DNA from 3 places in the Bacillus sp. GW821-FHT11D08 genome. Region 3 is predicted to be linked to each of the others. Evidence: predicted binding sites of a transcription regulator. Region 3 holds the regulator's gene; each other region holds the start of a gene.
The links. The regulator LexA, encoded in region 3, represses DNA repair genes until DNA is damaged. The targets are predictions, from matches to a motif close to CGAACATATGTTCG.
Positions count from the first base shown of each region.

Region 1: the regulator LexA is predicted to act here: its motif matches at 2,053-2,066, upstream of AC1RRX_RS05195 (ImmA/IrrE family metallo-endopeptidase).
Region 2: the regulator LexA is predicted to act here: its motif matches at 1,536-1,549, upstream of ruvA (Holliday junction branch migration protein RuvA).

Region 1 covers NZ_JBXARS010000002.1:297,718-300,995, reverse strand. The annotation lists gene AC1RRX_RS05215 (ATP-binding protein) at 1-508, opposite strand, end outside; gene AC1RRX_RS05210 (hypothetical protein) at 408-1,235, opposite strand; gene AC1RRX_RS05205 (YjzJ family protein) at 1,225-1,404, opposite strand; gene xre (HTH-type transcriptional regulator Xre) at 1,595-1,933, shown strand; gene AC1RRX_RS05195 (ImmA/IrrE family metallo-endopeptidase) at 2,082-2,672, shown strand; gene AC1RRX_RS05190 (hypothetical protein) at 2,669-2,824, opposite strand; gene AC1RRX_RS05185 (poly-gamma-glutamate hydrolase family protein) at 2,814-3,278, opposite strand, start outside.
Region 2 covers NZ_JBXARS010000003.1:241,658-244,935, forward strand. The annotation lists gene ruvB (Holliday junction branch migration DNA helicase RuvB) at 1-855, opposite strand, end outside; gene ruvA (Holliday junction branch migration protein RuvA) at 866-1,471, opposite strand; gene bofC (sporulation cell-cell signaling protein BofC) at 1,606-2,115, opposite strand; gene AC1RRX_RS08165 (hypothetical protein) at 2,247-2,366, opposite strand; gene AC1RRX_RS08170 (YhcN/YlaJ family sporulation lipoprotein) at 2,498-3,091, opposite strand; gene safA (spore coat assembly protein SafA) at 3,240-3,278, opposite strand, start outside.
Region 3 covers NZ_JBXARS010000004.1:111,383-114,660, reverse strand. The annotation lists gene AC1RRX_RS10085 (hypothetical protein) at 57-485, shown strand; gene lexA (transcriptional repressor LexA) at 824-1,444, opposite strand; gene yneA (cell division suppressor protein YneA) at 1,601-1,912, shown strand; gene AC1RRX_RS10070 (YneB family resolvase-like protein) at 1,928-2,578, shown strand; gene AC1RRX_RS10065 (DUF896 domain-containing protein) at 2,647-2,880, shown strand; gene tkt (transketolase) at 3,047-3,278, shown strand, end outside.

The DNA of each region.
Region 1 (3,278 bases), on a different contig from region 3:
CATCAAGCAGATCAAAATCATTTTTTAAATCCGTAAAGCCCTCCACAAAAGGAAAATACAGCACGGGTGTCTGCATCTGTCTCATGACATAATTGCTGAGAGCGGTCAAAAGATGGGTTTTTCCCGACCCCGGACGCCCTAAAAGGGCAATGCTGTTTTTCCGGCAGTTTTTAATCTTGTCGAAGTTTTCAACATATTCAAGGGCGCACTCATATGCGTCGACGACTGCCTGAGGCTTGCCCCGCGTGATAAATCCTTTGAAGTCCAGCTTCCGAAAGGCGCCTGTAATCTCACTTGCGCTGAGGATGCGCTCTGCTTTTCGTTCGGCGGCGCAGCGGCACTTAACCCACACATCCATTCCCAGCTGGTTTTTGAGATAACCGCCCTGATCTTTACAGAGCGGACAGTCAAAGCGGCTTTCGTCTGATTCTTCCGGTCTGTCCGCCAGTAATGGACGTTTTCCGTTTTTCAGGTCGGCCAGTATCTGCTCGATCGTTCGTTTTGTCATGTATCGTATTCCTCTCTTTTTTTGTTGTGATTGTCCTTCCCGCAATTCGTGCATTCAAGCGGTCTTCCATATACTTGGCGCAATAGCTGAAAGCCTTGATCGTTTCAGCTGAAGAGGTGCGCCGCTGTTCAAAAGCGGTAAAGCATTCGCCGAGCCATTTGATTGCTTCTTGTGCTGACGCACCGAGGGAAACAATACGGGCGATGGCCTGATAATCCCGGGGCGACGGGTATACGCTCCGCCCCTCCTGTGCAGACCTTAATCTGATAAAATGGGCGGCAATGTCGTTAATCGCTTCTTCAGCAGTATGATTTTTTGTTATATCTATTTCTCTCCGGACATTTTTGTCCCGGTGATCCGCCGATATTGTCCGGTCAGTTGCTTCCGGGCGGGTCAATGTCTTTTTCGGCGTGAATCTTTTCGAGTGCTTTACGGAGACGATGAGTCCGTAAGGGGCGCGGACGGTTTTGATATATTCATGCTGTTCCAAAACCTCAAGCCACCGTCTGACGGTTTTTTCGCTGACGGCAAATACATCGGCCATCTCTCTTGCTTTTACGGGCTTATGACCAAGGACGATCCCCCACTTTACACCGTCTTTTACGTGTTCCTTTGTCGTTGAGCTGATGAACCATAAAAACAGCCAAATGGCGGACCCTATTTTGTCATAATGTTCTGAATTCAATAATCCGGAATAGATGAAAAACGGGTAGCTTTTACGACTCATAAGGAACGTCTCCGTTTGTCTTCAGACCTATATAGCGTTCATACTGCAATCGGTTATCAAATCGGAATACCGGTAGTCCGCAAGCGGTAAAAGATATCGAACCGCCTGCTTTTCCTAAACATCTCTGGTCAGCCGGATTGCTGCTGAAACGGATGATTATCGGCTTCATCTCTCACCCTCCTGATCAATTTCTTATCGTATTTTGATACATTTCGTATCCCTATGATGTTGATTATATACGATACCTTTCGTATCATCAAGACCTTTTTGATACTTTTTTTATCATCTCTTTATTTTGATACATTTTGTATCTATAATCATAAGTAACTTAGGGTGTTGAAAAAAGAGAGGTCATTCGGATGATAGGCGGAAGATTAAAGAATCTCAGAGGAAAGAAAACACAGGAAGAAGTCGCAAATCATATCGGTGTCTCGCGCGCCAGATATTCTCATTATGAAAACGGCCGATCTGAACCCGATTACGACACGCTGCAAAAGCTTGCGGATTATTTCAAAGTGTCGACTGATTATTTGTTAACCGGAAAAGAACCTTCAGATGAAGACATGTTTGCCGATCCCGACCTGCAGATCGCATATCGGGACATGCAGGACTTTTCTCCGGAAAGCAAGCAGCAGGCCATTGAATTCATTAATTATTTAAAAGAAAAAGAGAAAAACCGCAGGCCGAAACATAAATAATCCGCTCTTTTCCTTTAAACTGCTTAACGTTCAGCCGATATAAAAGCTGAATGTTTATTTTTAAAAGAAAAGGGAATTGATTCAAAGTCCGATCAGGGCTTTTCTTTCTCGCTTAAAAAAGAACATATGTTCGAAAGGGTGTATTCAATTGGGCGATTTTTTAACACATCTTGAGGAATACGTCAAAAACTTATATTGCCGCATGGGAATGACCGCCCCTCTCCATATTGATATGCAGATGATTGCCAAGGAGCTTGACATTTGGATTCATTTTGAAGATACGCACAGTATGATGCTGAAGCGGGACGGCATGTACAGCATCGTCCTGAATCAAAGAAAGTCACCCGAAGAGCAATGGCAGGATTTTGCGCACGAACTGTGCCATGTGCTGAAGCATACCGGCAACCATTTTCATATGAACAAGCTGTTCAGAGAACTGCAGGAATTTCAGGCCAACCATTTTATGTACCACTTCTGTGTGCCGACCTTTATGCTGTTAAACATGGAGCTTCCCCAGCGAAGGAGCCACGCCGTTATTTTAATCGCAGCCGCTTTCCGGGTGACGGCATCATTTGCGGAAAAAAGGCTGGAGCTGTTTGAACGGCGTAAAGCAGGTATTCAATTTCAGAAGCGGCTCGCTTGTCTGTTATCCGACAAGCGGCCGAATGTGTATTATGAAAGCGGACAGACACACTTACATGCCGCTGAAGAAAAAACGCCGTATTTTATTGAAAATTAGCGATACTCCGCTGGCAGAATGTCATCATTTTCACATCGGAGGAAAGGTTTTTGCATCATGACGCTGTTCTCACCGTGCTGCCCGCCAAGCACTTCTTGCGCCGCATAGCAGCTCCAGTAAATGTAAGAACGGGCCCCCTGTTCATTTATCATAAAAACCGGCCTTCACGGCTTCTACATACCGAAAAAACAGATCGGTTGGCGTATATTTTTCTCCCCGGCAGCCAAAATTGCTGAACAGCGCGTGTCTCTGCGCCGTGCTCACTTCCAATTGCAGCCCCATTTTCCTTTTTGTCCGATTGACAATGTTGCCGGGATTTACACCTGCCAGCCGATCATTCTTCTCTGTCAGCTCGGCATCAAATCCCGCTTCACACAGCAGATCACAAATCAGTCTTGCTTTTTCCAGATCCGCGCCCCCGACGAGTGTATTTGCCTTTTTCAGATCATGATACCCATGAAAAGCCAATCCGTAATGATGGGCGGTCACTTTTTCTAAAGCCAGGGGTTCGTCAAAGCGTGTGCTTGTCAAATGGAGAGAACGGTTATCGCACCGCTTCGTTCCTTCAAATAAATAAATTGAGCTTTGGTCAGAAAATGCCCGCAC
Region 2 (3,278 bases), on a different contig from region 3:
GGAAATCGTATCAAGGCCGACGGGACCGCCGCTGAATTTTTCGATCATGCCCATCAGCAGCTTATGGTCGATATGGTCAAGGCCGAGCGCATCGACTTGAAGACGTTCGAGCGCGTCGTGAGCGATTTCTTCCGTGATGCGGCTGTCGCCGAGCACCTGGGCAAAATCTCTCACCCTTCTGAGCAGACGGTTTGCAACCCGCGGCGTTCCCCTTGACCGTCTGGCGATTTCCAGAGCCGGGGCTTTTTCGATATCCACTTCAAAAACGTCAGCCGTTCTTGACACGATATCTGTCAGCTCTTCCTGCGTATAGTATTCAAGGCGCGACAGCACCCCGAACCGGTCTCTGAGCGGTGCGGTCAATAATCCGACCCTTGTCGTCGCTCCTACAAGCGTAAAAGGGGGAAGGTCGAGACGGACGGAGCGGGCGGACGGGCCTTTTCCAATGACAATATCAAGGCAGAAATCCTCCATCGCCGGGTACAGCACTTCCTCAATTGAGCGGTTCAGCCTGTGAATTTCGTCTATAAACAGCACATCCCCTGGTTCGAGCGCCGTCAAAATGGCTGCCAAATCCCCCGGTCTTTCGATGGCGGGACCTGACGTCGTCCGCATCTCCACACCCATCTCATTGGCCACGATAGACGCAAGCGTTGTTTTCCCGAGACCCGGAGGCCCGTATAAAAGAACGTGGTCCAGCGTTTCCTGCCTCATTTTCGCCGCATCGATAAACACGCGCAGATTTTCTTTCACTTTCTTTTGGCCGATATACTGGGCGAGATTCTGCGGCCTGAGGCTTTGCTCGATTATTGATTCATGGCTGTCTGCTTCACTTGAAACGAGCCGTTCATCCATGAACATCACCTTACTTTAATAATTTTTGCAATGCTTTTTTCACATATTGATCTGTTGAAAGCGCCGTTTCCTCTTTTAAGTGAGGAAGCACTTTTTTAATTTCTTTTTCGGCGTAGCCGAGAACCCGGAGCGCTTCAAGCGCCTCGTCAAGCGCCGTTTCAGCCTCTTGTTTTTCAATGCGCGCTTCATGATTGAACAGGTTGTCAATCATTTCAGGCACGACGTCGGCCAGTTTGCCTTTCAAATCAAGAATAATCTGCCGCGCCGTTTTTTTGCCCACACCCGGAAATTTCACCAAAAAGGCTTCATCTTCCTGTTCGATCGCTTCGATGACGGCTCCGGGATCACCGGAGCCGAGGATGGCGAGCGCCCCTTTCGGCCCGATGCCGGTGACGTTCAGCAGCTTTGTGAAAAGCGCTTTTTCTTCCCGGGTTGAAAAACCGTACAAAGAAAAGGCATCTTCTTTTATATGATGATACGTAAAAATGGTCTCTTGATTGCTTACCTTATAAATAAACGGATTCGGAGTGAAGACCTGATAGCCGATTCCGCCGTTTTCAATCACGATGTATTGGGGAGATACATAATCAATCGTCCCCTTCACGAATTCAATCACACCTATTCACCTCTTTGACTGCTTATCATTGTAACACAAAAACAGCCAAAGTCTTATAGAAAAGTTAACGTATGTTCGCTTTGACACCTTCCATTCAGAAAAAAAAGACATGTGTCACATGTCTTGCGTCAAAGTCAGCCGCTGTAAGTCTTAATATGATCGATCACGCTCTCAAACTCCGCTTTTGTCCTGTACGGTATGCCGTGTTCCAAGTGCTTTTGCAATCGGCTTTCCAGTCTTTCTATATCAATCTGGAAGAAAGATTGAATCGGCTCGGCCAGCGATCCGGGACGGCCGTGAAAAGTGGAGATGACGCCCCCGTCCGTGACGCCGATATAACCGTTAACCTTACTGAGCGGAGAAATGTCATCAACATGCTTACGGAAAAGGACGAAGCCTTTTTTCTGCTCAACGAGCGTCCAGCCCGCATATGCGGCCCAAAAATCCTCCATCGCCAAAACGGTTTCATCCGTATGTTCGATGCCGACATCACCGTCCAGATAGACCTTTTCCAGCTGGACGTGCACCCGAAGCGGCCCGTAATGCTCGACCTCCGCCCCGTATGCGCCTTTTCCTCCGCAAATCAGGGCTGCAGCCGATAAGATAAGCATAAACAATAGACGAGCACCGCAAATTCGTTTCACCAATAACACCTCTTTATTCAATCAAACTCTTGATGCTAGTTTGACCAAAGATGCCGGTGCTTAACCGTTTTCTTTCATTTGTCTGTTTCAGCCGAAAAAAGCAGCTCTCTAAATGAGGGCTGCCCCGATGATTATGCCCGGCCGGCTGAAATCAGTTTCATTTGTCCGGGCGTCAGTTTGAGCCGGTATCCCCTTACGGTCAGATACACAGTTTTTGCTCCGCGGCTTTTGTCATGCTCCGTTTTTTTCATCCCGGCCCCTCCGTTACGTTTTATTACTTTTATGTTAACACCGCAATATAAAGAGCGTTTTAAGAATATGTAAAGAAATGATGAAGCTTTCCATAAAAATACTGCCGGATGAAATCATCCGGCAGTCCCGTTTAACGGCTGTTTCTGTTCATGTCTTGCAGCTTTGTAAAAGTAGCGTTGTCGGTAAACACTTGAATTGTACGGCCGTCCGCGAATTTTTTGGCCGCATGTTTGACATGTTTATCATCATTTTTCGTAAAAGGATGATTTGTTCTGACGGCAATGACGACTCTCGTGTCAGTCACGATAACCTGACTATCCTGTACGCCTTTTACTTTTTTCACGCGGTTTGCAACTTTTGCCGCCAACCTGATGTTTTCGGCGTTGTCATACCCATTATAAGACATTGCTGCCGGCGGCGTATTGGCATTTCGGCCATTATATGTGCCGTCCGTCGTTAACGGAACCCCGTCATTAGGCGCGTACTGATCGGACACGTTTGTCGTATTATGACGGCCGTTTCGGTTTTCCATCATTTCAGAAACGGGTCCTTGATGGTCCATGCCGTACTGGCCTCTGCCGTTACCATTATCATTCGAATAATATCCGACCGGACGTGTTGACTGGTTGTAGCGTCCGTCATTCATGGCATTATTTGCTCCGCATGCCGTTAAGCTTGCCGTCACGGCTAAAACGCCCGCGATCGTCATCAGTTTTTTACCCAATGGAAAAACCCCCCGTGGATTCATCGCTGTTTTGAGCGTTTTCCGCTCATGTTTAGGATGTGCGGCGGGCGGCGGATTTAAGCTTGTCAGTTATGTCCATTCCTCAGTTGGACATAAAAAAAGGAACGACATACATCGTCCCGAAACATTAATCTTCTTCTTCCTCCGGCCGTCCGAATACTTGATT
Region 3 (3,278 bases):
ATGTGAATAGACATCACAGGATTCACAAGTTAAAATATGTAAAAAGGGGGATGCAAATGAAAAAATACTGGATATGTATTGCTGTTTTTTTATTATGTTTTAGCGGAATACACTCAGCTAAAGCGGCTACCACTGAATTCGGATCAAAAACAAGCTTCACTTTGGAGGGAAATGCAAAAGAGTTTCATATTGAAAATCCGGGGGCTGTAGCTGCCGACGATTACTTTTTAGGATATAAGTTCACCATAATGAACAACTCTTCGTGCGGTTTAAGCATGAAACTCCAGCGGATGGCGCTGAACGGGAATTTTTATACATTAAGTTCTAAAAACTACAGCGGCAGCTGGTTAAACCTCAGTGCCCAGGATAAAAAATCAATTGATCCGTATCACAAATACAGAATTCTGGTTGAAAGTTCTTCAAACGTCTGTGGCCCCGTCTATATTAAAGGGTTTTACGGTGTAGAATATTATCATTTTGATTGAAAATAGATACTCGCTAAAGGCAGCGGGTTTTTTTATATTTAAATATAAATTATTGTACTATGTACTAAATATTCATATATAAATTTTAATGCACCCGCCCAAAGAAAACATAAACAAAAGTAAATTCATCACGCACAAATATACAAAGTTGAAAAATGAATGAAAAGTTTCTCGAGGGAAACATTATTAGTTGACTTCAAAAGTGTGATGTCGGATAATAAGAATGTAAGTTTTTCCTCCTTAGCAGATTCGTTTCTTAAGCCAGGGCGAATCTGCTTTTTTTATGCAAAAAAACCCCTCTGTAAGGGGTTTTTTACGATAAATGAAGTTTAATAGAATTAATGTACGGCTCTGAATACGCCGATAACTTTCCCCAAAATGCTTACGTTTTGCAGGATAATCGGCTCCATCGTCGGATTTTCCGGCTGCAGCCGCACATAATTGTCTTCTTTATAGAAGCGCTTGACCGTCGCTTCATCATCTTCGGTCATAGCTACGACGATTTCTCCGTTATTGGCCGTGTTCTGCTGTTTGACAATGACGTAATCTTTGTCAAAAATGCCGGCGTCGATCATACTTTCTCCCATGATTTCTAACATAAAGACATGTTCGCCCGGAGGAACCATCCGGTCAGGAAGCGGAAAATACTCGTCGATATTTTCAACAGCCGTAATCGGAATACCCGCCGTCACTTTCCCGATGACCGGAACGTTTACGACCTGGCTTTTCGGAATGTGGACTTCTTCTTCATCCAATACCTCAATCGCCCTCGGTTTAGTAGGGTCCCGTCTGATCAGGCCTTTTGTCTCCAGCCGCGCCAAATGGCCGTGCACGGTTGAACTGGAAGCCAGTCCTACTGCTTCTCCTATCTCTCTTACAGAAGGCGGATATCCTTTCGTTTTTACCTCTTCTTTAATAAAACGCAGGATATCAAGCTGCCTTTTTGATAGCTTCGTCATATTTCGCACCTCAAAACGTCGATTTTAAGTAGATTATAGCATGATTTTCCTGACAGTACAAACATAGGTTCGAAAAAAACGATTGACAGAAACGTTTGTTCGTATATACTGAAAGGTATAAAAAGCGAACAAACATTCTTATCGGAGGTTGTTTACATGGCGAAAGAATCTATTATATTTGTCGGGCTGTTTACTGCGATTTTAAGTGCCGCTATTTTACTTGTCTCATGTGCGGGAAATGATCAGTCCCTCAGCCAATATGTTAAAATAAAGGTTCAGGACGGCGATACACTCTGGTCACTTGCGGATCATGTAGCAGAAAAGAAACACATTAATAAAGAAGATTTCATTGAGTGGGTGACGGAGAATAATCATCTCCAAACTGCTGATATAAAGCCCGGAGACGAACTTATTCTTCCGGTTAAGAAAAAGCATCCGGCCGTATATCAGCTGGCCATTGTCAATTAGAGAGGAAAGAGAGAAATGAAGGCGCTCATTTATGCCCGCGTAAGCACAAACAAAGAACAGCAGCAAACATCATTAAAAAGACAGGAAGAGGAGCTCAGTGAGATAGCTGCTGCAAACGGCATGGAAGTCGTGAAAGTCATTTCTGAGAAAGCCAGCGGTTACGAAATGGACCGCGACGGAGTATTTGAAATGCTTGATGAAATTAAAAAATCACATATTGACGCGATATTGGTGCAGGACGAAACGAGATTGGGAAGAGGAAACGCCAAGATTGCGCTTTTGCATTGCATTTACAGGGAGAACGTAAAAATATATACGACGGCTCATAAAGGTGAACTGGAGCTTTCCGAAGCTGATTCGATGGTACTCGAAATCGTCAGTATTGTTGAGGAATATCAAAGGAAAATTCACAATATGAAAATCCGGCGGGGAATGAAAAGAGCCGTGAAAAACGGCTACAAACCTGAACGGAATCTGAAAAACAGACATGAAAACAGCGGAAAAGAAAAAAAAGAGGTTCCGGTTTCGGAAATTATCAGGCTGAGAGCCAACAAGCTTACCTTTGCAGAAATCGCAGCGACCTTAAGGGGATTCGGCTACGATGTGTCCAAAGCCACGGTTCACCGGCGGTTTCAGGAATATACCGCAGACACAGAAGGCAGCTGACGCGCATCAGTTGTAAAAAAGACTGCGTTTTAGTAGTATATAATCAACACGCACCAAAGGAGCTTATTATGATTTCTAAAGAAAAAATCGCAAGAATTAACGAATTGGCTCAAAAAGCTAAATCAAACACGATAACGGATGAGGAAAAAGCTGAACAGCAAAAGCTTCGCCAGGAGTATTTGAAAGGATTCCGCTCCTCAATGAAAAATACGTTAAAGAGCGTAAAAGTGATTGATCCGGAAGGCAACGATGTCACCCCTGAAAAATTAAAAAGAGAACAACAGAAAAATAATCTTCATTAAACAGAAAGAATACGGCAATACGTATTCTTTTTTCGTATATACTAATATCAGGATGTGCTTTACGACAATTTTCAACAAGTTTATCTCAAATTTAAGCTGAAAGAGTTGAGAAAAAGTCAGCATCGCTTTATGATGAAAAGGTACAACAATAAGGAAGGGGATTATAATGGATACAATTGAAAAGAAATCAGTTGCCACCATTCGTACACTATCTATAGACGCAATTGAAAAAGCGAATTCCGGACATCCGGGCATGCCGATGGGAGCCGCTCCGATGGCATATACGCTGTGGACGAAATTTATGAATGTAAACCCGCAGAATCCGGGCTGGTTTAACCGCGACCGCTTTGTTTTATCAGCAGGCCACGGTTCAATGCTTTTATACAGCATGCTGCATT